One region of the Peptoniphilus sp. DNF00840 genome, then DNA from elsewhere that is predicted to be linked to it. Evidence: predicted binding sites of a transcription regulator. Region 1 holds the regulator's gene; the other holds the start of a gene.
The links. The regulator HrcA, encoded in region 1, represses chaperone genes, less so after heat shock. The targets are predictions, from matches to a motif close to ATTAGCACTCNATANTATNGAGTGCTAAT.
Positions count from the first base shown of each region.

Region 2: a site for HrcA is predicted at 3,543-3,571, ahead of htpG (molecular chaperone HtpG). Genes of this name have one in related genera too.

Region 1 is NZ_KQ960202.1:1,730-18,169, reverse strand. Features, by position in the region: gene HMPREF1864_RS03700 (histidine triad nucleotide-binding protein) at 43-381, opposite strand; gene HMPREF1864_RS03695 (DUF1284 domain-containing protein) at 384-767, opposite strand; gene mtaB (tRNA (N(6)-L-threonylcarbamoyladenosine(37)-C(2))-methylthiotransferase MtaB) at 768-2,066, opposite strand; gene HMPREF1864_RS03685 (RsmE family RNA methyltransferase) at 2,066-2,755, opposite strand; gene prmA (50S ribosomal protein L11 methyltransferase) at 2,748-3,653, opposite strand; gene dnaJ (molecular chaperone DnaJ) at 3,727-4,857, opposite strand; gene dnaK (molecular chaperone DnaK) at 5,019-6,845, opposite strand; gene grpE (nucleotide exchange factor GrpE) at 6,866-7,390, opposite strand; gene hrcA (heat-inducible transcriptional repressor HrcA) at 7,399-8,421, opposite strand; gene lepB (signal peptidase I) at 9,089-9,598, shown strand; gene lepA (translation elongation factor 4) at 9,633-11,444, shown strand; gene hemW (radical SAM family heme chaperone HemW) at 11,431-12,570, shown strand; gene rpsT (30S ribosomal protein S20) at 12,693-12,962, opposite strand; gene holA (DNA polymerase III subunit delta) at 13,049-14,059, opposite strand; gene HMPREF1864_RS03630 (DNA internalization-related competence protein ComEC/Rec2) at 14,031-16,304, opposite strand; gene HMPREF1864_RS03625 (hypothetical protein) at 16,380-16,440, shown strand, end outside.
Region 2 is NZ_KQ960226.1:8,593-17,840, forward strand. Features, by position in the region: gene HMPREF1864_RS05855 (copper amine oxidase N-terminal domain-containing protein) at 285-1,466, opposite strand; gene htpG (molecular chaperone HtpG) at 1,673-3,526, opposite strand; T-box leader at 3,752-3,997, shown strand; gene HMPREF1864_RS05865 (ABC transporter substrate-binding protein) at 4,061-5,074, shown strand; gene HMPREF1864_RS05870 (ABC transporter permease) at 5,082-5,960, shown strand; gene HMPREF1864_RS05875 (ABC transporter ATP-binding protein) at 5,953-6,732, shown strand; gene hutG (formimidoylglutamase) at 6,816-7,847, opposite strand; gene HMPREF1864_RS05885 (2-hydroxyacid dehydrogenase family protein) at 7,856-8,809, opposite strand; gene HMPREF1864_RS05890 (MATE family efflux transporter) at 8,996-9,248, shown strand, end outside.

The DNA of each region.
Region 1 (16,440 bases):
AAAAAGCCAGGACATTTATCCCAGCTTTAGTAAAAATTTTTATCATCCTGGTGGCCAATTTAAACTTCTTCCTCCAAGTACATGGAAGTGAAGGTGATCTACAGTTTGACCTCCGTCTTCTTTGCAATTGTTTACGATCCTATAACCCTTAGTAAGACCTTCTTCAGCACAAAGTTTCTTTGCAACTAAGAAGATGTGACCTATTAGGTCTTTGTGGTTTTCATCAAGATCATCTGCTGATGTTATGTGTTCCTTTGGAACAATTAAAAAATGAGTAGGTGCTTGTGGGTCTATGTCTCTAAAGGCATACACAAGTTCATCTTCATAAAGTTTTGTTGAAGGAATTTCTCCCTTTATTATTTTACAAAATAAACAGTCCATCCTTACCTCCTTTTGGCTTCAACTTCTTTGCAGAGTTCATTCCACTGACATTCTCTACAAATTTCTTCTCGCCTATTCTTTAAAAATATTATATCACAGGCAAGCTTTTTTATGTCCTCCCAGGAATAAATTTCATCTTGAGTTAGGTTTAAAAAATCTAAAACTCTTTTGTCGTAAGACTTAACTAAGTCGTCATTCTTGCACTTATGTCCAAGGTTTTCTGGACAAGGACCACAAATATCATCAAGGTCAGCTAGTAGCTTAACCTCTGGATTCTCTTCTAGTTCCTTAATAAGCCTTGTCATATTTTTTGAAAAATCATCACTGTAACCCTGACCAACAAAATTTTTTGTGCACAAGAGATGGTGAGCTCTTATATTTAACATTTAATCACCAAGAACTTCACAATTTGCAATTTCGCCCGTATCTAAAATTTTCACTTTCTTAATTTTATTTGTAAGCTCTTCCTTAGATTTTGTCTTAACCCTAATGTAGTTAGTAGTGTAACCATAATAAACTCCATCATGTTCTTCTTCAAATAAAACAGACTGTGGTGTCTTCATATTTTCTCTTTCAAAAATTTCTTGATATTCTTCTCCAAGAGCAATTAATTTTTCAGATCTTTCCTTCTTAACATTTCCATCAATTTGATTTTTCATGACGGCGGCCTTTGTGTTTTTCCTCTTAGAATATTTGAAGACGTGAATCCTTGAAAAGCCAACTTCTCTTACAATCTTCATTGAATCTTTAAAGTCCTCATCACTTTCTCCAGGGAAACCAACAATTATATCTGTTGTAAGTCCTGCATGAGGCATATACTTCCTGATAATATTTGCCTTTTCAATATACTCTTCACGAGTGTATCGCCTATTCATAGCTTTAAGAATATTGTTTGATCCACTTTGAAGAGATAGATGGAAGTGGTCACATAACTTTCCAGTCTTAAGTCCCCTTTCCATAAAGTCATCACTTATAATAAGTGGTTCAACAGATGAAAGTCTTATCCTTTCAATTCCATCCACCTCAGCTATGGCTTCTATTAAATCTATTAATCTTATATCCCCAAGGTCCTTTCCAAAAGAACCGATATGAATTCCTGTTAGAACAATTTCTTTAAAGCCCCTATGAGCAAGAGTTCTTGCCTCTCTAACTGAGTCTTCAATTGTTCTTGACCTAATGGGTCCTCTTGCAAAGGGAATAATACAATAGGTACAAAATCTGTTGCAACCATCTTGGACCTTCATATAGGCACGAGTCCTGTTGTTGCTATCAAAATTAGTTGTATTGGCAAATTCACGGACGTTTTTTAAGTCCTTAACAATGTTTATCTTTTCATTGTTTTTCTTGGACTCTTCTATTAAGTCTACAATCCTATTTCTTTCTGTTGTGCCAACAACAACATCAACTCCCTCGATGCTTTTCACTTCCTCAGGAGAAACTTGTGAATAACATCCCACAACTGCAACAACTGAGTCTGGATTAATCTTCTTGGATTTTCTAATAAACTGCCTTGATTTTCTGTCTGATAAGTTTGTAACTGTGCAAGTATTAACTATATAAACATCACTAAAGTCATCATTTTCAACTTGTCTATATCCCCTACTTTCAAAGAGTTCACTCATGGCTTCTGATTCGTATTGATTAACCTTACAGCCAAGAGTTAAAATTGAAAAAGTTTTTTCCATTACTCACACTCCTTTGCGTGTATTATATAAAAAGAAGCTGTAATAGCTGCAGTCTCTGCTCGAAGGATTCTCCTTCCAAGTCCGACCTTTTTTGCTTCACTTAATATTTCAAGTTCTCTTTCTGAAATACCACCTTCTGGTCCAATAACAAGTCCTACATTATTGCTTAAAGACTTTATTACATCGCCCAATTGCGTCTTACTTTCATCTTCATAACATAAAACTAAATCGCCAGAAAAATTTAAAATATCTTCTGTCTTTATTATGTCATGGACTATAGGTATTACATCCCTTTTTGATTGTTTTGCAGCTGACTCCACAATTTTTTGAAATCTTTCAATTTTCTTTTCTTTTTTCTTGGAAATATCTGAGATAGACCTATCCATTATAAGAGGATAAAAGTCACTAACTCCAATTTCTGTGGCATGCCTTAAAACATCTTCTGACTTATTATTTTTTAAAACTCCAAAAAATAAGGAAAGTCTAACCTTAGATTCATTAGATTCTTTGACTTCCCCAAGATTTTTTATTTTTTCGCCTTCATAAGCAAAGGAAAAAATCCCATCTTCAAAAACAACTTGAAAGACTTCTCCATCATTTATCCTTATTACATTTTTTAAGTGATGAAGAGTTTCCTCCTTTAAATTTGTATTTCCTTGGAACTTTCTATCTTCAAAAAATCTATACATTTAATCTTCCTACAATAGCAACCCAATTGTTTTTTTCCAACTCGTCAATAATTTCGAATCCATTTTCTTCTAGGGCATCAATTACCATTTGTCTTCTCTCTTTTATAATTCCTGAAGTTATAAAAATTCCACCCTTATCCATGTGGTTCTTTAGATTTTTAATTTCATCCACAATTATTTCTGCAATAATATTTGAAACTATTAGGTCTGCTCTACCCTTTACCACGTCAAGAAGGTTTCCCTTTTTGATATCCATCTTGTCTTTGATATTATTTAAGCTTGCATTTTCATGAGAAGCATCAATGCACTTGTCATCAATATCAACTGCAAGGGCTCTCTTTGCTCCAAGCTTTAAAGCCGCTATAGCAAGGATACCTGACCCGCAACCTATATCAAAGATTTCGTCATCTCTTTTTACATATCTCTCTAAAAGTTCAAGGCACATATATGTTGACTCATGAGTTCCTGTTCCAAAAGCCATACCTGGGTTTATTTTTATTACTATTCTCTTGTTATTGCCATAAGCTTCCCACTCAGGAACAATGGCAAGCTTCTCACCAATTTCTAGTGGCTTGTAATATTTTTTCCAATTGTTAGCCCAGTCTTCGTCATCCTTTTCTTCTATAAGACATTGGCCAAGATTTTTTTCACTCAAGTCATCTTTTAAATTCTTTGCATCTTCCATATTTTCAGGATAAACTCTAAGTGCAAAAACACCTTCCTTTGAGTTTAAAAGAGGATAATCTATAAAGTCCCAATCCTTTTCGTCTTGATCTAACTCTTCAACTATGTCGCTAGAAATTTCTTCTGTTGTATAAATTCCATAATCAAATAGAATTCCTTCAATGATATCTTTTTTATCCTTTGAAGTATTTATTGTCATTTCAATGTATTTCATCTAATCACCTTGTTTCATTATATTATAGATAATTTCTTTATACAAATTAAAAAATGCGAATCAGTGATCCGCATTAATCAAATAAGTTCTTTAATTTATCTAAAAATGATTTTTTATTTTCTGTAACTTCTGGCTCTGTTTCTCTTAATTCTTCAAGAAGTTTCTTTTGCTCGTCGCTAACCTTTTTTGGGATAATAATATCAACTTTGAAGAAGAGGTCTCCCCTTTGTTTTTCTCTATTGACATAAGGGACTCCTTCTCCCTTTAGCCTAAAAATTGTTCCACCTGTAGTTCCCTTAGGGATATCATAGTCTACGATCTTCTTAAGAGTTGGGACTTTAATCTTTGCTCCAAGAACTGCATCAGAATAAGAAATCGGAATATTTAAGTAGATGTCGTTACCTTCTCTCTTAAAGACTGCATCTGATCTAACTCTAATGTAGACGAAGATGTCTCCATTCTCGCCACCATTCTCTCCAACAGAACCTTGGTTTCTAAGTGAAATTATATTTCCTGTGTCAACTCCCTTAGGAATGTTTACTTTTAACTTCTTAGTTCTTAGCTTGCTTCCTCTTCCACCACATTCTTTACATGGTTTTTCTATAACTTCTCCTGTTCCCTTACAGTCTTCACAAGCTGAAGTCCTTACAAACCTTCCAAAAGGTGTGTTTTGTTCTGAAGTAACTTGACCTGTACCATGACAAGTTTCACAAGTGTGTTTTTCACTTCCCGGTTCCATCTTGCTGCCATGACAGTGGGAGCACTCTTCCCTAACCTTAACAGAAATTTCTTTTTCCACTCCAAATATTGCTTCAAAGAAATCAAGAGTAACGTCTACTCTTGCATCAGGTCCCTTCTTAGGCATATCTTTTCTGTTTGCATATTCATATCTATTTGATCTTGAGCTGCCGAAAATATCAAAGATGTCATCAAAGATATCAGAGAAACCTCCAAAGCCACTTCCTCCTGATCCACCCATGTTGCCCTTAAGTCCTTCTTCGCCATAGGCATCATAAATTTGTCTCTTTTCATCATCAGCTAAGACTTCATAGGCATAGGATATTTCTTTGAACTTTGCCTCAGCAACTTTATCTCCTGGATTTAAGTCGGGGTGATACTTTTTAGCAAGCTTCTTATAAGATTTCTTTAACTCTTCTTTACTTACATTTTTTTCAACTTCAAGAATTTCATAAAAATTTCTCATCTTCCACCTCAATAGTTGTATATTCTAATATAAAAACTAGAAAAAATAAAGTTTATTTACACTTTTATAATTTGATTTTAAAAAGTAAATTTACAAGAATTCCAAAAAATTTTCTACATAAAAAAAGTTGCAGCCGAAACTGCAACATTTTTATTTAATTATTATTCTTCGTCTTCATCCACAACTTCATAGTCAGCGTCAACTACATCATCATCAGCTTGTGCTTGTGAGCCACCAGCTTGACCTTGACCAGCTTGTTGTTTATAAATTTCTTCTGAAATTGCGTAAAAAGCTTGAGTTAATTCTTCAGTCTTAGACTTAATAGCTTCAAGATCTTCACCATCTTTTACATCCTTAAGTCCCTTGATTGCTTCTTCAATCTTAGTCTTGTCTGCATCAGAAATCTTTCCTTCTACATCCTTAAGTGTGTTTTCAGATTGATAAATCATTGAGTCAGCGTTGTTTCTAGCTTCAATTAAGTCTTTCTTCTTAGCATCTTCTTGAGCATACATTTCTGCTTCCTTAACTTTCTTTTCGATTTCTTCTTCGTTTAAGTTAGTTGAAGATGTAATTGTGATGTGTTGTTCTTTACCAGTACCCATGTCCTTAGCGCTTACATTTACAATACCATTTGCATCAATATCAAAAGTTACTTCGATTTGTGGCACTCCTCTTCTTGCTGGTGCAATACCATCAAGTGTAAATCTACCAAGAGTTACATTGTCTTTTGCCATTTGTCTTTCACCTTGAAGTACGTGAATTTCTACGGAAGTTTGATTATCTGCTGCAGTTGTAAATATTTGCGACTTCTTAGTTGGGATAGTTGTATTTCTTTCAATAAGTCTTGTTGTAATGTTACCCATTGTTTCAATTCCTAGAGAAAGTGGTGTTACGTCAAGAAGGAGTAGGTCCTTAACATCTCCAGAAAGAACTCCACCTTGGATAGCTGCACCAAGAGCTACACATTCGTCTGGGTTAATGTCCTTTTGAGGATTCTTTCCAGTTAACTTTCTAATACATTCTTGAACTGCTGGAATTCTTGTAGAACCTCCAACTAGAAGAACTTTATCTATTTCATTTGCAGAAAGTCCTGCGTCTTTTAAAGCATCCTTAACAGGTCCTTCAGTCATCTTAACAAGGTCTGCTGTAAGTTCGTCGAACTTAGCACGAGTGATATCCATATTTAAGTGAAGCGGACCAGCTTGAGAAGCTGTGATAAATGGAAGGTTAACATTTGTTGACATTGTAGAAGAAAGTTCCTTCTTTGCCTTTTCAGCTGCTTCCTTTAATCTTTGTAGGCTCATTTTGTCAGCCTTAAGGTCAATTCCATTTTCTTTTTTGAATTCTTCAGCAATATAATCAATTAGTCTATTGTCGAAGTCATCTCCACCAAGTTTATTGTTACCACGAGTTGCGTGTACTTCAAAGACACCGTCAGAAAGTTCAAGGATAGATACATCAAATGTACCACCACCAAGGTCATAAACCATAACAGTTTGTGCATCCTTGTCCTTGTCTTCTCCATAAGCAAGTGCTGCTGCAGTTGGTTCGTTTACAATTCTCTTTACATCAAGTCCTGCAATTCTTCCTGCATCCTTAGTTGCTTGTCTTTGAGCATCTGTAAAGTAAGCTGGAACAGTAATAACAGCTTCTGTAATTTTTTCGCCAAGATAAGATTCAGCATCAGCTTTTAATTTTTGTAAAATCATAGCTGAAATATCTTGTGGAGTGTAAGTTTTTCCATCAATTTTTACTGTAAAATCTGAACCCATATGTCTCTTAATAGATGAGATTGTTCTATCAGGGTTTGTGATTGCTTGTCTCTTAGCAGTTTCACCTACTAATCTTTCTCCGTCTTTTGTGAAAGCTACTACTGATGGAGTAGTTCTGTTACCTTCAATGTTAGGAATTATTACAGATTCTCCACCTTCCATTACTGCTACTGCAGAGTTAGTTGTACCTAAATCAATTCCAATTATTTTTCCCATAAATATTTCCTCCTAAATCCTTATTGTGAAACTTTGACCATTGCAGGTCTTAGTGTTTTATCGTTAATTAAATAACCCTTTTGCAATACTTCTATAACATAACCACTGTCGTATTCTTCAGAATCTTCAGTGAGTACTGCGTGATGATACATTGGATCAAATTCTTTTCCCAATGCATCCATTTCAACTATGCCATCCTTTGCAAGTACGTCAGTAAGTTGATTTTTTATCATTAATATTCCGTCATAAGTTGAATCCTTGTCTACAATTGAGTCCAAGGCTCTTTCAAAGTTATCTATGACAGGAAGTAAGTCATTTGCAATTTTCTTTACTCCAAGCTCAACATACTCAGACTTTTGTGCCTCAGTCCTTCTCTTGCAGTTGGAGAAGTCTGCTTGAAGTCTCATAAACTTATCCATTAAACCTTGATACTTTTCATCATCAGAAGCATCTACTTCAGCTTCATCATTCACATCAAGATTTTCTTCTTTCATATCTATATCATCATTTTGTAAATTATCTTTTTTTATATCTTCATTCGTCATGTACTCCCTCACATTTCCTTCAATCCACTTTTCACTGCGTCGCTAAAAATTTTAACGACCTTGACCAATCTAATATAATCAATTCTAACTGGTCCAATGATCCCAATACTTCCATAGACTCCATGTTCCTTAGCGAAGGGAGCTCTTATAATAGTATTTTCCTTCATGAGACTTGCGATATTTTCTGATCCAATAATAACTTCAACATCACTGGTGAACTTATCATTTTTTAGGATTTGGAATAAGCTGTCCCGATCTTCTACTAAGCTCATAAAATCTCTAGCCTTGTCTAGGTCCTTATATTCATCAAAGTTTAAAATATTTGTAAGACCGTCATAATAAATGTCAATAGAAGACACATTTTTATTAAATTGACTAGCAATTTTTACAACATCAGAAATAAACTTGCCATGTCTTATCATGTCCTCTGAAAGTGAAATCTTAAGTGATTCAATTTCATTAAAATCAATTCCCGATATTTTTTCATTTAAGACCTTCTCTATTAGATGAAAATCTTCGTCAGAAATATTTTCTATCTCTAAAAAATACTTCTCAATAACTCCCTTGTCCCCAATGAGAACTAAAAGAGCTGTAAAGTCATCAAGCTTAACTAGAGTAAGTCTTTTGATTTTTGTATCGGCCTTCTGTGGTGTTATGAGATAAGCCGTACAAGAACTTAAATTGGCAAGGAGATTGACTGCATTTTTATAAAATTCTTCGTGATTTCTCGAAGTTAATAAAAGTCTCTCCATGATTTTTCTTGATGCATCTATGTCGTGAAAACTACTAAAGTTTTTAAAGATTTCATCAACATAGAAGCGATAAGCCTGCTCAGACGGAATTCTTCCTGCTGACTGATGTGGCTTATTTAAAAAACCTAGATCTTCAAGATCTGCCATTTCATTTCTTATAGTCGCTGAACTAACTCCAAGGTCGTAATCTTTGGAAAGTGTTCGCGAACCAACTGGAGTTGGCATATCTATATACGCCTCAATTATGGCATTTAAAATATTAATTTTTCTAGTATCCATAACTCCTCCTTTGTTAGCACTCATTAACCTCGAGTGCTAATCTATGTATATAATACTTCACACCTAATACTTTGTCAAGGATATTTGTAAATAATTTTGACTTTTTTTGACTTTCTTTACTTTATTTATTTTATTTAATAAGTATTTAGGACTTTAAATTTTAACAGGTCTTAAATTAATAAATTTTCATAAAGTTATTACACTTTATTTTTTTGTTTTATTTCTTTAGTTTCTCTCTACAAAGTTGTAAAAAATTTTTTTCAAAAGTTTGTGTGCTCATAAAATAATATAACTTTATAATTTTTTATAAAGTCCTCCCTTCATATAAATTGTTTTTCTTTAACTAATCATTAACTAATAAAGTAGAAAAAATTTTTTAAACCTACAAGCTCCTTGGAGCCTCTTGATACAAATTTATATGATATAATTTTTATTTTTTATAGTCTCTATGTCTATAGGGACCCTCCACAACTTAAACTTATAAAAATTTTTTGCACAATTTGTTAAATAAAAAAATTTGCTTCACCACTCTATTTAAAATTTTATAAGTTGATTTAATGCAAGAATTTTATTTTTATTTTGTAACATCATACCTACAACTTATAAGATAAATAGTTATCCAATCTTTTGCCTATTTATGATAAAATTAGAAATTGGAGATGATCACATGAAAAAAAATGAAACCCTATCTTTTATTCTTACAATTGTAGCTGCAGTTCTAATTGCACTTTTTGTGAGAAATTTTATTTTTAATATAGCTGTAGTTAATGGAGAGTCCATGCACCCCACTTTAAATGAAAGAGATAAGTTAATTTGTCTTTCTTATAAGAGATACACTGACCTTCCTCGTGGAGAAATTGTGGTAATAGATGCACCAAATGACAATAGAAATTATATTAAGAGATTAATTGGAAAGCCTGGCGACACAATAGAATTTAAAGATGGAAAAGTTATATTAAATGGAAAAGTCTTGGAAGAAGCTTATACTTCATCAGACTATACAGAGTCTGATGTTGAATGCTTTAAATTAAAAGATGATGAGTATTTTGTCATGGGAGACAACAGACTTCCAGGAATGAGCATTGACTCCAGATACTTTGGACCAATTGAAAAGAAAAGAATAAAATCAGCAGCAGTATATAGGATTTTACCTCTAAGAAATAGAGGAAAAATTTAAAATATTTAATCCCCATGAAATCGGAGGTAAAAATTTGAGAAATCAAAAAAATATTAGAAATTTTTCAATAATAGCACACATTGATCACGGAAAATCTACTCTTGCCGACAGATTAATCGAATCAACAGGCATGCTTACAAAGAGAGAAATGGAACAACAAGTCCTTGACTCCATGGACCTTGAACGTGAAAGAGGAATTACAATTAAATTAAAGGCAGTAAGGTTAATCTATAAAGACGACAGAGATGGTCAAGAGTACATCTTAAACCTTATTGACACTCCAGGCCACGTAGACTTTAACTATGAAGTTTCTCGTTCTCTTGCAGCATGTGAAGGTGCCATTGTTGTTGTTGATGCTGCCCAAGGTGTTGAAGCTCAAACCCTTGCCAATGTTTATCTAGCAATTGACCAAGATCTTGAACTTGTACCAGTAATAAATAAAATCGACCTACCAAGTGCTAGACCAGAAGAAATAAAAGAAGAAATCGAAGATATTATTGGAATTGATACTGAAGGAATTCCTCTTATCTCTGCAAAGGAAGGAATTGGTATTGATGATGTTCTTCACGCAATTATTGATAAGGTCCCTGCCCCAAGTGGAGACCATAATGCTCCCCTTAAGGCTTTAATCTTTGACTCCTTCTACGATTCTTACAAGGGAGTAATTTGTGATGTGAGAGTTGTTGATGGATCCGTTAAACCTGGCGACGAAATAATTATGATGGCAACAGGCAAGTCCTTTGAAGTTGTTGAAGTTGGAGTTACTTCAAATGGTCACATACCTCTTGATTCTTTAAGTGCTGGTGAAGTTGGATACATAACTGCTTCTATTAAAAATGTTAAAGACGCAAGAGTTGGTGACACCATTACCCTTAAGAATAATAGGGCTGATGAACCAATGCCTGGTTACAAAAAAGTAGTGCCTATGGTCTTCTGTGGGGTTTACCCTGGCGAAGGCGAAGAATACAACAACGTTCGTGAAGCCTTAGAAAAGCTACAGGTGAATGATGCTGCCCTTGACTTTGAAGCTGAAACTTCTGTTGCCCTTGGCTTTGGTTTTAGGTGTGGCTTCTTAGGTCTTCTTCACATGGAAATAATTCAAGAAAGACTTGAGAGAGAGTTTGACTTAAATATTGTCACTACTGCCCCATCAGTTATATACAATGTAATGAAAAAAAATGGTGAGATGATTTCAATTCAAAATCCATCTAACCTTCCTGATCCAACTGAAATTGACTATATGGAAGAACCAATTGTCAAGGCAGAGATTATGACCCCAACAGATTACGTTGGTCAAGTTATGGAACTTTGTCAAAACAGACGTGGCGTCTTTAAGAATATGGAATATTTAGAAGAAACTAGAGCCCTTATCACCTACCACATGCCACTTAACGAAGTTATTTATGACTTCTTTGATGCCCTTAAGTCCAAGACTCGTGGCTATGCATCTTATGATTATGAATTAATTGGCTATGAAAAATCTGACCTTGTTAAGTTAGATATCCTAATAAATGAAGAGCTTGTTGATGCCTTCTCCTTAATTGTTCACGAATCTTCTGCATACAATCGTGCTAGAAATGTTTGTGAAAAATTAAAGGATGTAATCCCTAGACACCAATTTGCAGTGCCAATCCAAGCAGCAATTGGAAATAAAATAATTGCAAGAGAAACTATTCGTGCCCTTAGAAAGGACGTACTTGCAAAATGTTATGGTGGAGATATTACGAGAAAGAGAAAGCTTCTTGAAAAGCAAAAAGAAGGAAAGAAGAGAATGCGTACTGTGGGTAGCGTAGAAATTCCACAAGATGCCTTCTTATCAGTTTTAAAATATGATGAAGACAAATAAGATTTCAATTTATATTCATATACCCTTTTGTGAGAGTAGATGTCACTATTGTGACTTCTGCTCTTCTCTTTTAAGTGAAACTAATGTAGAAAAATATTTTAAATATTTGAGAAAAGAAATTAAATTACACGAGGACTTTTTAAAAGATAGGGTCATTGACACTGTTTTTATTGGTGGAGGAACTCCCTCTTCAGTTGACTCTAGCTTTATAAAAGAAATTATGAAAGACTTATCATCCTTTGAGTTTTCTAATGACAAAGAAATAAGTATAGAGTCAAACCCAAACTCTCTAACTAGAGAAAAGGCAGAAGCATATTTTTCTTCTGGCATAAATAGAATTTCCCTTGGTGCCCAATCCTTTAACGAAGAGATCTTAAAAAGAATTGGAAGAATTCATAAAAAAGATGATATTTATAAAGCCATAAAAATTGCCAGGTCAGCTGGCTTTGAAAATATAAATTTAGATTTAATGCTTGCCCTACCTGGTCAAAAATTTTCTGATATTGAAGAGTCTATAAAAGAAGTCAAAGAATTAAATCTTCCACATATTTCTTATTACTCACTTATATTAGAAGAAGGAACTAAACTTTATAGAAAGTATGAAAAGTCTCCTCTGACCTTTCCTACTGAAGATGAAGACCGAAGGATGTATCACTATGTAGTAGATGAGCTTAAAAATATTGGTATAAAGCAATATGAAATTTCTAATTTTGCCAAGGAAGGCTATGAGTGTCGACACAACATGACCTATTGGAAGCTAAGAGATTATATTTCCTTTGGCCTTTCTGCCTCATCAAATATTGGAAACTTGAGATACACAAATTATTATAACTTTAAAGATTATTATGAGGCTCTTGATACAAATGAAAAACCTATAGGCTTCTCAGAAAACTTAAGTATAACTGATAGGATGAATGAGTTTATAATGATGGGACTAAGACTTAACTCTGGCATTGACTTAGATGAGTTTAAGAAAAAATTTAATGAAGACTTTTTAAAAATTTATGATAAAGAAATAGATAAAAACTTAAAATCAAATTTAATTTTATTAGAAGATAACAATTTAAGACTTACAGAAAAGGGACGTGACCTTTCCAACCAAGTTGAATTAGATTTCTTTAAATAAGCACGCACACAAAAAGAGGTAGACCCTTGATCTACCTCTTTTTCTCATTCTCTTTTTTATTTTATTAGAATTTATTTACCACTTTTAAATAAAAAAGAGAAACTTTCCCGGGAAAATTTCTCTTAGCCAGCGATCTTGCTGTTAAGTTCCTTAGCTAGTCGACTTAGCTTTCTGGAAGCTTGATTTTTGTGGATTATATTTTTATTTGCAGCCTTCTTTAACTTTTTATCTGCAACAATAAGAAGTTCTTTAGCATCGTCAATTCTATCTTCATTAAGAGCTGCTCTAAAGTTTTTAACTGCATTTTTCATTTCAGTTCTAATTGGTTTGTTTTGTTCAGAATTTCTTCTAGCAACATCAATTCTCTTGATAGCTGATTTAATATTTGCCATTGTTTCACCTCCAATATTTAACGCTTTTGCTATTTTACCACGAATTACAAATCATTGCAAGTGATTTTCAAGAAGTCTTGCAAATTCTAATTCTTATTACAATATTTGACAATTAAAGTTTCCATAATTAATTTTTCATCAATGGATGAAGTTTTAAAAAGCTCGTCAGTTTTTATTAATTCCTCATAAAAATTAATTAAAAATTCTTTAGAAAAGTTTCTCTCAAAGTCTCTTATTTTTTTTAACTCGAAATTTTTCACTTCCATCTTATTTATTATGTCATTTTGACTTATGTTTTTTGTAGATAAAATCTTATAAGATAATAAATTTTTTACCTGCCTAATTACCATGGTAAAAATCTTAAGAGAAGGCTCTCCAAGTTTATAGAGATTGTGAAGTTCCTTTAAAGATTCTTCTCTCCTCCTCCCCATCATGGCATCTAAAAACTTAAAAATATTTGTATCAATATTTTCTGTAATCGTGCTAGATATATCTTCTCTTGAAATTTTTTTATTTTTGGCATGAGAAGCAATCTTATCCATTTCTGTCTTGAGGTCTAGGAGGCTTACATCTTCATTTTTTGAATTGTAACCACTCTCTCCTATAAATAGAGAAACTTCACTTTGACTAATTTCCTTTCCCTTCCTAATGAAGTAGCCTTTAATAAAGTTGTTGAGGTCCACAGGGTTTAACTTTGCAAAGTCCATGTCCCTATCTTTTTTCTTAAAGGCCTTGTAAAATTTTGTAGTCTTTTTGATGTTTGCCGTATCCCAAAAAATTAAAATTACAAAGTCAGATAAGTTGTCCAAAAAATCATAAAAGGAATCTTTTAAGTCATTTTCGCCTAAAAAATCAACTACATCACGAACAAGAACGACTTTCTTGTCATTCATTACTGGATAGGTCTCGCAAGCTGAGATAATATCCTCTGGCTTAACTTCGCTTCCCTTGAACTTGGTGTAGTTAAAGACCTCAGTACCCTTTACATATTTATTTATTAAATAGCCCACTGCATTTTCCATTAAATATTTTTCTTGTCCAAAAAATAAGTAGGCTCCAGAGTGGTCGCTATCTCTGTAGATTTTCTTGTAGTTCATAATTTTTCCTCGCCACAATATATAATAAGCTAGTGTTTAAAATAATCAAAATTAAATCAAGTTTATAATCTTGCTCTTTATTGTTCACTTCTATCCTAAGCTGATTTCCTAAAATTTTAAAATCAACTTCCCCATCTTTTGAAGTAACATAGTATATGATACCATGTTTTTCTAAATTCTCCAGACTCTCTTTATGGGGATGACCATAAGAATTTTCATAGCCTGCAGAAATCACTGCAAGTTTTGGTCTTGTCTTTTCTAAAAATTCATCACATGTTGAAGTCCTAGATCCATGGTGAGCAACTTTTAACAAGTCTATTTTTGAGTTAATTTCTCTCTCAATCTCTGCTGATATATCTCCTGTGAAAAGAGTCTTAAAACCCTTGTGGTCTAAGAGTAAGACCATGGATTTATCGTTTTCTTCTTCCTTCTTCTCATTATCTAGTAAGGCTTCCATCCTTGTGTCCTTAAAAAGTTTTACCTTATCTCCCTTAGAAAGTTTTATAATTTTTGAATATTTTTCTCCCTCTTCTAAGATGCTTGGGTCTTCTGGAAGATGATTTATAAAAATATTTTTTACCTTGTAGTTTTCTAAAATTTTATTTAAGTTGCCAAAATGATCCTCATCAAAGTGAGAAATAAAAATCCCATCTATTGTAGAAACACCTCTTAGCTTTAGACTTGGAAATAAATATTTTTCTGCAATTTTATTTTCAAACCTAGCCCCGCCAGTATCAATGAGATAATTCCTTCCCTTATAAGAAATCAAAGCACAGTCCCCCTGGTCTATATAAAGTTGACTTATCTCAAAGCTAATAAGGTCTCTGTATATACCATAGCCCATTAGGATAAATGCAAGAGCCCCATAGATTTCTATTATTCTTAAGTTAGGTTTAATGATTTCATCTAATTTACTCCTGTTTAGAATTACAAGAAGTAAGATATAGTAGATGAAAATATACTGGAACTTAAAGGCTTTTAATATTAAAAATATTGACCCCTTAGAAAGCAAAAGGCTTTCAAGTCCGTAAGTTGAATTCATTAACAAATTTAAAATTCTTCCGAGTAGACCAGGAAGTATACCCAAGCCCATAAGAAAACCTAAGGAGATGATAATAGAATAAATTGGAACTATTATTAAGTTTGCCAGAAAAACTAAAATTGAAAAACCAGAAAAGTAATAGTTTACTAGGGGAAAAATAGAAATTATTACTGACAAGGTCCCAACTATAGACTTACTTACAAGACTCCTACTTGAAACTCTTTCAATGAGATGGGGATAGACAAAAATCAAACCAAAAATTGCCCCATAGGACAACAATAGTGAGATGGAATAAATTGCCATGGGATTTATTAAAAGAATTATTGATAGACTTAAGAAGAAAATATCCTTATTGTCAATGTCCTCTTCCAAATAAGTGTTGCCCTTGTAAAGAATGTAAAACAAGAAGGCACGTAGAGCTGAAATCGGAAATCCAATTGCCATTATGTAAAAGGATAAAATAATCACTAAGACCAAGTCCGTAAACTTTTTATTCTTGCTCAGCTTTTTAATTATAAATTCTAAAAAGAGAGCAAGAACCCCAATGTGAAGTCCTGACACAGCTAATATATGACTCATACCAAGAGAGTCAAACCTATCCCTATCCAAAGAATCAACTAAAGACTTGTCAGCTAAGATTAAAGACCCAAGCAAGCCAGCGTTTCTTTCATCTAAATATTTATTAAAAAAATATTTTGCCCTATCAAGAAAAAGATTTGAAAACTTGTAGAGACCTCTAGGTTCAGAAATTTTCTCATATCTACTAATCTTTCCAAGGAGATAAATTCCCTGAGACTTATTATTCTTCTCGTAGTCAAAGGTACCCTTGTTCATTGCAGGAAGAGGCGGATAAAATTTCCCCTGAACTTTATACTTCCCTCCTCTTTCCAACTTTTCATAAATTAAGACCTTAGTCTTAAATTTTTTTCTGTTGATAGTCTCTGTCTTAATAATAGATTTGTTTTCATTAGATAAGACAACCTTGCCCATGACTTGTCCATCAAAGGCCTTTAAGCTGTAGTCCCTGAAGTTAAAATTTATAAAAACAAAGAGGATTACAAGAGGCAAGTATAAAAATTTATTTCTATCTTTCAAGGATAAAATATATACACTGCTAATAAGTAAAATTATTCCCACAAGAAGATAGGATTTTATGTAAATTGAAAGTATAATTCCAAAGATTACTCCTGCGAATAAGTACATAGGCACCCCTCTTCATTATATATCTTTTTAAGGTCATGGACCATGAAATATGTTAATATATTAGAGGAGGTAATTATGAATTTAGTTTACAAAAACCCTTACAAGACAAAATACAAATTAGAAATAATTGATAAAA
Region 2 (9,248 bases), on a different contig from region 1:
TAAAAAAGAGAGGAGTAGCTAATAGTCTACTCCTCTTAATATAGGTTTTTTTGCTAGTTGCAAGCCTTGACACCCACTACAGTGTCTTGCGTTATAGGTCTTTTAAGTCCCCCATGTAGACTACAACTTTAATGCTAGCTGCAAGCCATGATGTCCAAAAAACATCTTGCGCTATAAGTTTTTTAAGTCCCTTATATAGACTACAACTTTTCTAGATACCCTATTATCTATCCTATTTATTTGTTAACATAAGTTAACATTATTTTTGCCTCTTTGTCAACTTTTTATTTAACTTGTTCCCAATTTAATGGAAGTCTTCCAACTCTTCCACCTTTTGTACTTAAATAAAAGTTTGTTTTTTCAAAAACATTCTTTTGGTATTCTCTTTGGTCTTTCGGAACATGTTTTTCTAGAGTATAGTCAGTCATTACCCTACCATATCTCGCTTTAAACTTATAAACGTGTTCTTCTCCGTCTTGATGAATTGTTGCCTTATAGTCAATAACATCTCCGTGGTATGGAGAAACGACTCTGTTATATCCCTTAGTTCTCAATAATGTTCCTGAAAACTTACTGTAATCAAAAAATTGGAATGGAGCAATCATGCTACCACCGTTATCTAAAGGATACTTTTTAGATAGGGCCGCAATATCTTCTTTTCTCATTGGTCCCCATTGATTTTCTCCTGTAGCCATTTCAAAATGGTCTTCGTAAGGGATAAATCTATCATCGTCAATTTCTATTTTTACCCAATATTTATTCGGGTCCTTACCCTTAAATTCATCAGCATTCATAACTAAAAAACTAAAAGGTAGTTGTTTTCCTGATTTATCAGAAAACGGGTCCATATACAATATTTCAATTTGAGGGTCAATCCACTTGTCTGATACCTTGCCTGGTGCGTTTCCTTCCGTATATTTAGCCTTAGCTCTTCTAAGTACATCGTCTTTAGTTTCGCCAGGTCTTAAATATCCTTCTGGTGCATCATTTTGTGCTACTTGCACTCCGTCCTTCGTAATGTTTATAATATGAAGTTTTGGGGTTTGCTTGTAGTCAACCTTTGCGCCCATTTGTTCTGAAACAAATCTTAGTGGCACATAAGTCCTATTATTTTTAAGCACACTTGCAACCTTGCCAGTGCTATCTATTGCAACTTTCTTTCCTTGAACCTTCGCTGAAGTTTCACCCACAACAAGTTCAACTTTCTTGTTACCATTAATTGTAACGAGTTTCTTGTCTTGGTTCCAATCAACCTTGTAACCTAGGTTTTCAGATACAACTCTGATAGGTACAAAAGTTCTATCGTATTCCACAAAAGGCATTCCTACATTGTTGTTTAATGGAATTTCTTTTTCGTTCACAGTGATTCGAAAGTCACGCTCTCCCTCTGCGAAGGCATTTATTGTTAAAAGACTTGTTAAAGAGAGGGAAATTAAAAAATATTTTTTCAATTGTTTTAAGTTCATTAAAAACCTCCTTTTTGTTTTATTATATCATTTAAAAATCAAAATCCAATTTATGGAGAAAAAAATTCCAGGGACTCCTTTAGGAGTCCCTGGAACAAAATTTTTTAAAATTTGCTAATGGAAATTGTGAAACAAATATGGTGGAGTATATAAAGAAACAGCTCACAATTTTGTGAGCTGTTTTGAAGGTTTTTGTTTTTATAATCTTACATCAACTTTGAAACATTTCTTGCGTAGGCAATTGGGTCTTTTATTTCAAGTCCTGCTACAAGTCTTGCGCCATCGTATAGCATTTGTGTGTAAGTTTTAAATTCTTCTGAAGACTCATCCATTTCCTTTAGCTTTTTAAGAGCAGGGTGGTTTGGATTTACTTCTAATACCTTGTCTGCCTTAAAGACTTGGTTGTTTGGCATATGGCTAAGAGTTTTTTCCATTTCAATGGAGATTTCGCCCTTGCTTGATAGGTAGGCTGCGTCATCTTTTAGGTTTGGATTTTCTCTTATTGATGAAACTTCTCCCTTTAAGATTTCTTTCATCTTCTTTACATAGTCTTGTAGATTTTTTTCGTCTTCTTCTTTGACTTCATCTGTTTCAGAAATTGATTTGAACTTCTTGTCGTCGTATTCTTCTAGCATCTTTATGACAAATTCGTCAATAGGGTCTGTTAGGGCAAGAACTTCTATGTCCTTGCCGATGAAGTGTTTGATTTGTGGAAGGTCTTTGATGGCTTCGATTGATGAGCCATTTGCATAGTAGATGAAGTCTTGGTCTGGCAACATATCCTTCCTGTACTCGTTAAAAGTAATATTTTCTCTCTTAGTACTTGTGTAGATAAAGAGGTCCTTTAACTTGTCCTTGTCTGCTCCATAATTTTCGTAAGCACCTGACTTTAGACTTACGCCAAAGTTTTTAAAAAAGTCTGCGTATTTTTCTCTATCGTCTTTTAAAATCTTTGCAAGCTCATCAAGAATTTTCTTTTCTATATTTTTCTTAATTAGTTGTAGCTCACGAGTTTGTTGTAGCATTTCACGTGAGATGTTAAGGGAAATGTCTTCTGAGTCAACAACTCCCTTGATGAAACTCAAGTAGTCTGGAAGTAGGTCTTCGCATTTTTCCATAATTAAGACGCCGTTGGAGTAGAGTTCAAGTCCACCCTTCTTGTCTGGGTTTAGGAAGTCAAAGGGTCTTCTTGATGGGATGTATAAAATTGCCTTAAAGGAAATCATACCTTCCACAGAGATGTGGATGTGGGCAAGGGGATCTTCAAAGCCAAAGTGTCTTTGTCTGAAGAAGTTGTTGTAGTCCTCGTCCTTTAATTCATTTTTATTTTTTCTCCACATTGGGACAGAAGAATTTAGTACGTCATCTTCTCTATAGGATTCAAACTTTGGATCATCTTCTGTTGAGTCGGCACTTGGTCTTTTCTTTTCCACTTCCATCTTAATTGGGTAGGAGATGTAGTTGGAGTAGTGGCTCACAAGTTCTCTTATCTTATATTCGTCAAGATATTCATCATAATTTTCTTCCTTAGTGTTTTCTCTTAGGTGAAGACTAATGATAGTACCGTGTTTGTCCTTTTCTGCATCTTCAATTGAGTAACCTTCTGCACCCTTGGACTTCCATAGATGAGCTTTTTCTTCCTTGTAAGACCTAGTCAAGACAGAAATTTCATCTGCAACCATAAAGGCAGAGTAAAAACCTACACCAAATTGTCCAATGATTTCGTGGTCAGCATCCTTCTTGTTTATGTTCTTGAAGTCAAGAGATCCTGACTTAGCTATTGTTCCCAAGTTTTCTACAAGTTCTTCGGCAGTCATACCAAGACCACCATCTTCTATTGTCAAAGTTCTCTTGTCCTTATTAGGTGTAATCCTAATGAAGTAGTCTTCGTGGTTGAACTTGACCTTGTCATCGTTAAGGGCGATGTAATACATCTTGTCCATGGCATCTGATGCGTTGGAGATAAGTTCTCTTAGGAATATTTCTTTATTTGTGTAAATGGAATGAATCATCAAGTCCATTAATCTTTCTGTTTCAGCATTGTATTTTTTATTTTGCATATTATCACCTTTCCTCATTAGCACTCGTTATGCGCTTCTGCTAATAATATATATCTTTTTATTAAAATAGTCAAACTTTTGGAGATTATTTTGACCTTATAGCTTTAATTTTAAAGAGAGAGAAACTTTATATTTAATAGGGAGCAAATTATTTTTTAAAAATTTAAAATTAATATAAAAAAGCTATTGACAAATTAAAATTGAAAGCCTATATTATACCTAAATAATAAACCGATAAAGAAGATTAGTAATTTTTATGGAGCTTTAAAGAGAGCGAGTCACTTGGTGAGAGACTTGTAGGTAAAGTTTAAATGAATGGACTTCTGAGGGCGGGAAGAAATAAATCTTTGATTTAGAGTAATGCCCGACGGGACTTAGCCGTTAAAATAAGACCAATATGTTAGTATTGATGAGAGGGTGCTTTATGCAAATTTGGGTGGTACCGCAGAAGTTAAGACTTTTGTCCCATTAGGGATGGAAGTCTTTTTTTATTTCCATCCTTCTCTCATAGTGTGAGGAAAAAGGAGAAAAAAAATGAAAAAAATTTTAGTAGTATTGTCATTAGTTATGTTGTTAGTCGGATGTTCAAAGGGAAGTGGAGAAAAAACTTCTGATAGTGAGAAAGTTTATAAAATTGGAATTTTGCAATTTGCTCAACATCCATCACTTGATAATTGTAGGGAAGGTTTCTTACAAGGACTTGAAGAAGAAGGTCTTGTTGAAGGAAAGAATTTAGAAGTTGATTACCAAAATGCCCAAGCAGATATGGGTATTGCAGCACAAATAGCAGATGCCTTTGTGGGCAACAAGGTGGATATGGTAACAGCAATCGCCACACCTGCAGCCATGAGTGCCTACAACGCAACAACAAAAACAGATATACCCGTTGTCTATACAGCAATCACTGATCCAGTTGCTGCTCAACTTGCAGATAAAAATAAAAAACCTCTTGGCAATGTAACAGGCACAAGCGACATCTTGCCAGTGGAAGACCAATTAAAATTAATAAGAGAACTTATGCCTAAGGCAAAAAAACTTGGTATCCTTCATACATCAAGTGAAGCAAACTCTGATTCAATGTTAAAGATTTACAAGGACCTTGCAGGCAAGTACGGTTTCACTATTGTGGACGAAGCTATAAACACAACAGCAGATATACCTCTAGCAACAGACAACTTGCTTTCAAAGGTTGATGCAATGACAAATCTTTTGGATAACACAGTTGTTAATTCTCTTCCAACAATTTTGGACAAGGCCAATGCAAAGAAGATTCCAGTTTTTGGTTCTGAAGTTGAACAAGTAAATATGGGTTGCCTTGGTGCAGAAGGTATTGAGTATGTTTCTCTTGGAAAGCAAACAGGTAAGATGGCTGCAAAAATTTTAAAGGGAGAAGCTAAGGCAAGTGAAATGCCTTTTGAAACTATAGATAAGCCAAACCTATATATCAACTCAAAGGTTGCTAAGGATCTTGGCATAGATCTTCCAAAGAACCTACTTGATAGGGCAACAGAAAATATAACAGACGTTACTATACCTTCAGAAAAGTAGGTAGGACATGGATATTTTAAGAGGAATAATTGAGCAGGGGCTAACTTATAGTTTTTTAGCCCTTGGTCTTTATATTGCTTACAGTATCTTGGACTTTCCTGACTTAACAGTTGACGGGTCCTTTCCACTGGGAGCAGCAGTAACAGTTTTTGCAATCCTAAGGGGAGTGAACCCTGGACTTGCCCTTGTAATAAGTTTCTTGGCTGGTGCTATGGCAGGTTCATTGACAGGACTTATCCACATAAAGTTAAAGGTGGAAGACCTACTTGCAGGTCTTATTATGCAAACTGCCTTGTGGACAATTAATTTAAAAATCGCAGGCAAGGCCAACGTGCCAATCTTTAATGCAGATACAATTTTTTCTACAGGACTTGCAAGACTTGTGCCAGAAAACTTACAAGCTTTTGACTTGGTCTTTGTTATGATTCCCTTTGTTCTTGTGATGAAAATAATCTTAGATTATTTTTTAAAGACCAAGGCTGGATTTATTTTAAAGGCTTGTGGTGACAACGAAAGTCTTGTCAGGACCATGGCAGTTGACCCAGGCAGGGTAAAAATTTGTGGTCTGGCACTTTCTAATGGACTTGTAGCCCTAAGCGGTGCCATAGTTTGTCAGGAGCAAAGATTTTTTGAAGTTTCTATGGGAACTGGGTCTATGGTAATGGGTCTTGCTGCAGTTGTCCTTGGTATGAAACTCCTTGAGAGATTTGACTTTATGAAGGACACTACAAAGGTCTTAGTTGGATCAATTCTCTACAAGGCATCTATTGCCCTTGCCATTGCATGTGGTTTTTCAGCAAATTCAATGAAACTTATAACAGCAGCAATCTTCCTTGTGATTTTAATTGCAGGAAGGGGAAAGAGAAAGAAGGTTCAACATGCTTGAGTTAAAATCAATCGACAAAACCTTTAACATTGGAACAGCTAATGAGAATAAAATTTTTTCTGGATTTGACCTAAGCCTTCCCAAGGGACAATTCCTTAGCATCATTGGGTCCAATGGGTCAGGTAAGTCAACCCTCTTAAATATAATTTGTGGGTCCCTAAGAGAAGACTCTGGAGAAATTCTAATAGATGGAGATAGCCTCAAAAAAATTCCTGAGCACAAGAGATACGTCAAGATGGGAAGAGTCTTTCAAGATCCAAAGATGGGGACTTCACCAAAGATGACAATCTTGGAAAATATGTCTATGGCAGAAAACAAAAATAAGTCATGGAACTTGACTCCAGGAATAAATAAAAAGAAGAGAGAAATTTATAGGGAGACCCTAAGAGGTCTTGGTCTTGGACTTGAGGACAAGTTAGATGACAAAGTTGGGCTCCTATCAGGTGGTCAAAGACAAGCCCTTGCCCTTATAATGGCAACTCTTGTTCCCATAGATTTTTTAATCTTAGACGAGCACACAGCAGCCCTTGACCCCAAGACTGCAGACACAGTTATGGAAATCACAGATAAAATTGTGAGAGAAAAAAATTTGACTGCCCTAATGGTAACTCACAACTTAAATTATTCACTTAAGTATGGGGACAGGCTCATAATGATGCACAAGGGAGAAAAGATTATGGACCTAGCTGGCGAAGAAAAGAAAAATCTTAAGCTAGATGCCATCTTAGATAAGTTTTATGAAATATCTATAGAGGTTGGTAACTCTCTATAATGTAAAAAGAAAATAATTTTTGATAAAGAAATTGCCATGGAGAGGTCCATGGCAATTTTTTAGCTTAAATAATTATTTATAACTTAATTAGGAATATATTTTTTGTTTGCCTTGCCTAGTTTGTGTTGAGCCATAGTTGACACAACAGTGTAGACAAGAATTGATGCCAAGTTGGCAGTTACAGAGTCGTGATCGAATCTTGGAGAAACTTCACAGATGTCAAAGCTCATTGGCTTGCCAGATGAAAAGACGTGTTTTAAAAGTAGGATTACTTTTTCTGGATCAACACCCAAGGCTTGAGGAGCAGAAACTCCTGGTGCAAAGGAAGACGTGAAGCAGTCCATACAAATTGTTACGTAAAGGTGGTCTTGCTCTTGGATATATTCGTCAAGATTTTGGCCAATATCAAACAAGTTGCCGTTCATAAGGTCCTTACCTAAGACATAAGTAACGCCTAACTTTTCAGCAGTCCTAAAAAGTGAAAGTGTGTTGGAGTGTTTTTGAATTCCCATTACATAGTAGGCATATTGAGTTCCCTTTTCACGAGTATAGTCGGCAATTTGCCTAAACATAGTTCCACTTGTACCAGTTCCCTTTTCATAAGGTCTAAGGTCAAAGTGGGCATCGAAATTTAAAATTCCAAGTTTGTTGTCTTCTCTGTCGTCAAGAAAAGTGCTGATTCCCTTGTAGTGACCAAAGGCAGTTTCGTGACCACCACCGAGAACAAGAGGGAATAAGTTTAGTTCAAGAACTCTATCGACAGCCTTAGCAAGTTCGTCTTGGCTGGCTTCAAGAGTTGTGTACTTACTTGTAACATTACCACAATCAAAAATCTTTAGGTCTTTAGAAAATTGACAAGGAAGTTTTGCAAGTTCCTTTCTTATTGCAGCAGGACCAGCAGCAGCTCCAAACCTTCCCTTGTTAAGTTCAATGCCTTGGTCAGATTCAAAACCTAAAATTCCAAAACCAAGCTTGCCTTCGAAGGGAGTTAAGCTTTCGTCGTTTAGGTCAAGGGGCTTAACCCATTGATGCCACCTAAAGGATTCGTAGTCATTTTCATCGTCAACTCTGCCAGACCATATAGTCATATCTTGTGGACTATAATAATTTATCATTTTACACCTCAGTTTACTTTATTTTTTGGATTCTTACCATTTTTAAAATCAATTAAATTGTCCTTTGCATTCTCACCCATCTCAAGTCTTGCTTCAAAAGTTGCATTGCCAAGGTGAGGAGCAAGGATTACATTGTCAAGGTCCATAAGTTTTTTATTTACTCTTGGTTCAAACTCATAAACATCAAGAGCAGCTCCTGCGATTACATTTTCTATTAGTGCATCGGCGAGGACGTCTTCATCAACAATTGGACCTCTTGACGCATTTATTAATATAGCACTTTTTTTCATCATTTCAAGTTCTTTTTTTGAGATCATGTGGCGAAGGTCTGGCACAAAAGCTGTGTGAAGACTTAAGAAGTCAGAGGACCTTATCACTTCATCTTTATCCATATACTCTATGTCAAATTCTTTTTCAAAATCTTCTTTTCTTGTTCGTGAATAATAAACAACCTTCATCTCAAAGGCTCTTGCCCTCTTAGCAAGATTTTTTCCGATGTTGCCAAGCCCTATTATGCCAAGAGTCTTTCCCTTAAGTTGACTTCCAAGATAAAAGGTTGGTCGCCAGCCATAAAATTCTTCAGCCCTAGTAACCTTGTCGCCAGATACGATTTTTCTTGCAGCAGCAAGCATAAGTCCAAAGGCAAGTTCAGCTGTTGATACAGCAGAAGCAGGAGCAGGCGCATTTGTAACAACAATTCCCTTTTCTCTTGCGTAATCAATATCTATGTTGTCGAAGCCAGCTCCGTAGTTGGCAATAATTTTTAACTTGTCGCCGGCATCAATTACATCCTTGTCAATCTTATCTGATAGAGGACAGAGAAGGGCATCTTGTCCCTTTATCATTTCAATTATTTCTTCTTTACTTAGTGGCACGTTGGAGTCGTGGTAGCTTATTTCAAAATGTTTGTCTAGCTCATCGTAAATTTTTTCTGGAATATTACTCGTAATCAATAATTTCACAAAATCACCTCTGCCTACATTTTATCATAGTGAGATTAAATGTAAAAAAATATTAGGTCACAAGTTAAGTGAAGAGAAAAATTATAAAAATTCAAATTGATTTTATTCGACTTAGAAACTTTAAAAAATTTATATCTTCCTATATAATAGTTAAGATTATAGATAGAAAGATTAAGAGGTGATTAAGTGCAAAACAATGAAAATAAATTGGGGACCATGTCAATCCCAAAACTTTTATTTCAAGTTTCCTTTCCAATTGTAATTTCTATGTTTATCCAGTCTATGTACAACTTGGTGGACTCCTACTACATTGGAAAGATTAACGAGGAAGCCTTCACAGCCATAGCAATTGCCTTTCCAATACAAAATATTATGATAGGGATTGGAGTGGGGACAGGAGTTGGTATGAACTCACTGATCTCGAGATACTTGGGAGAGA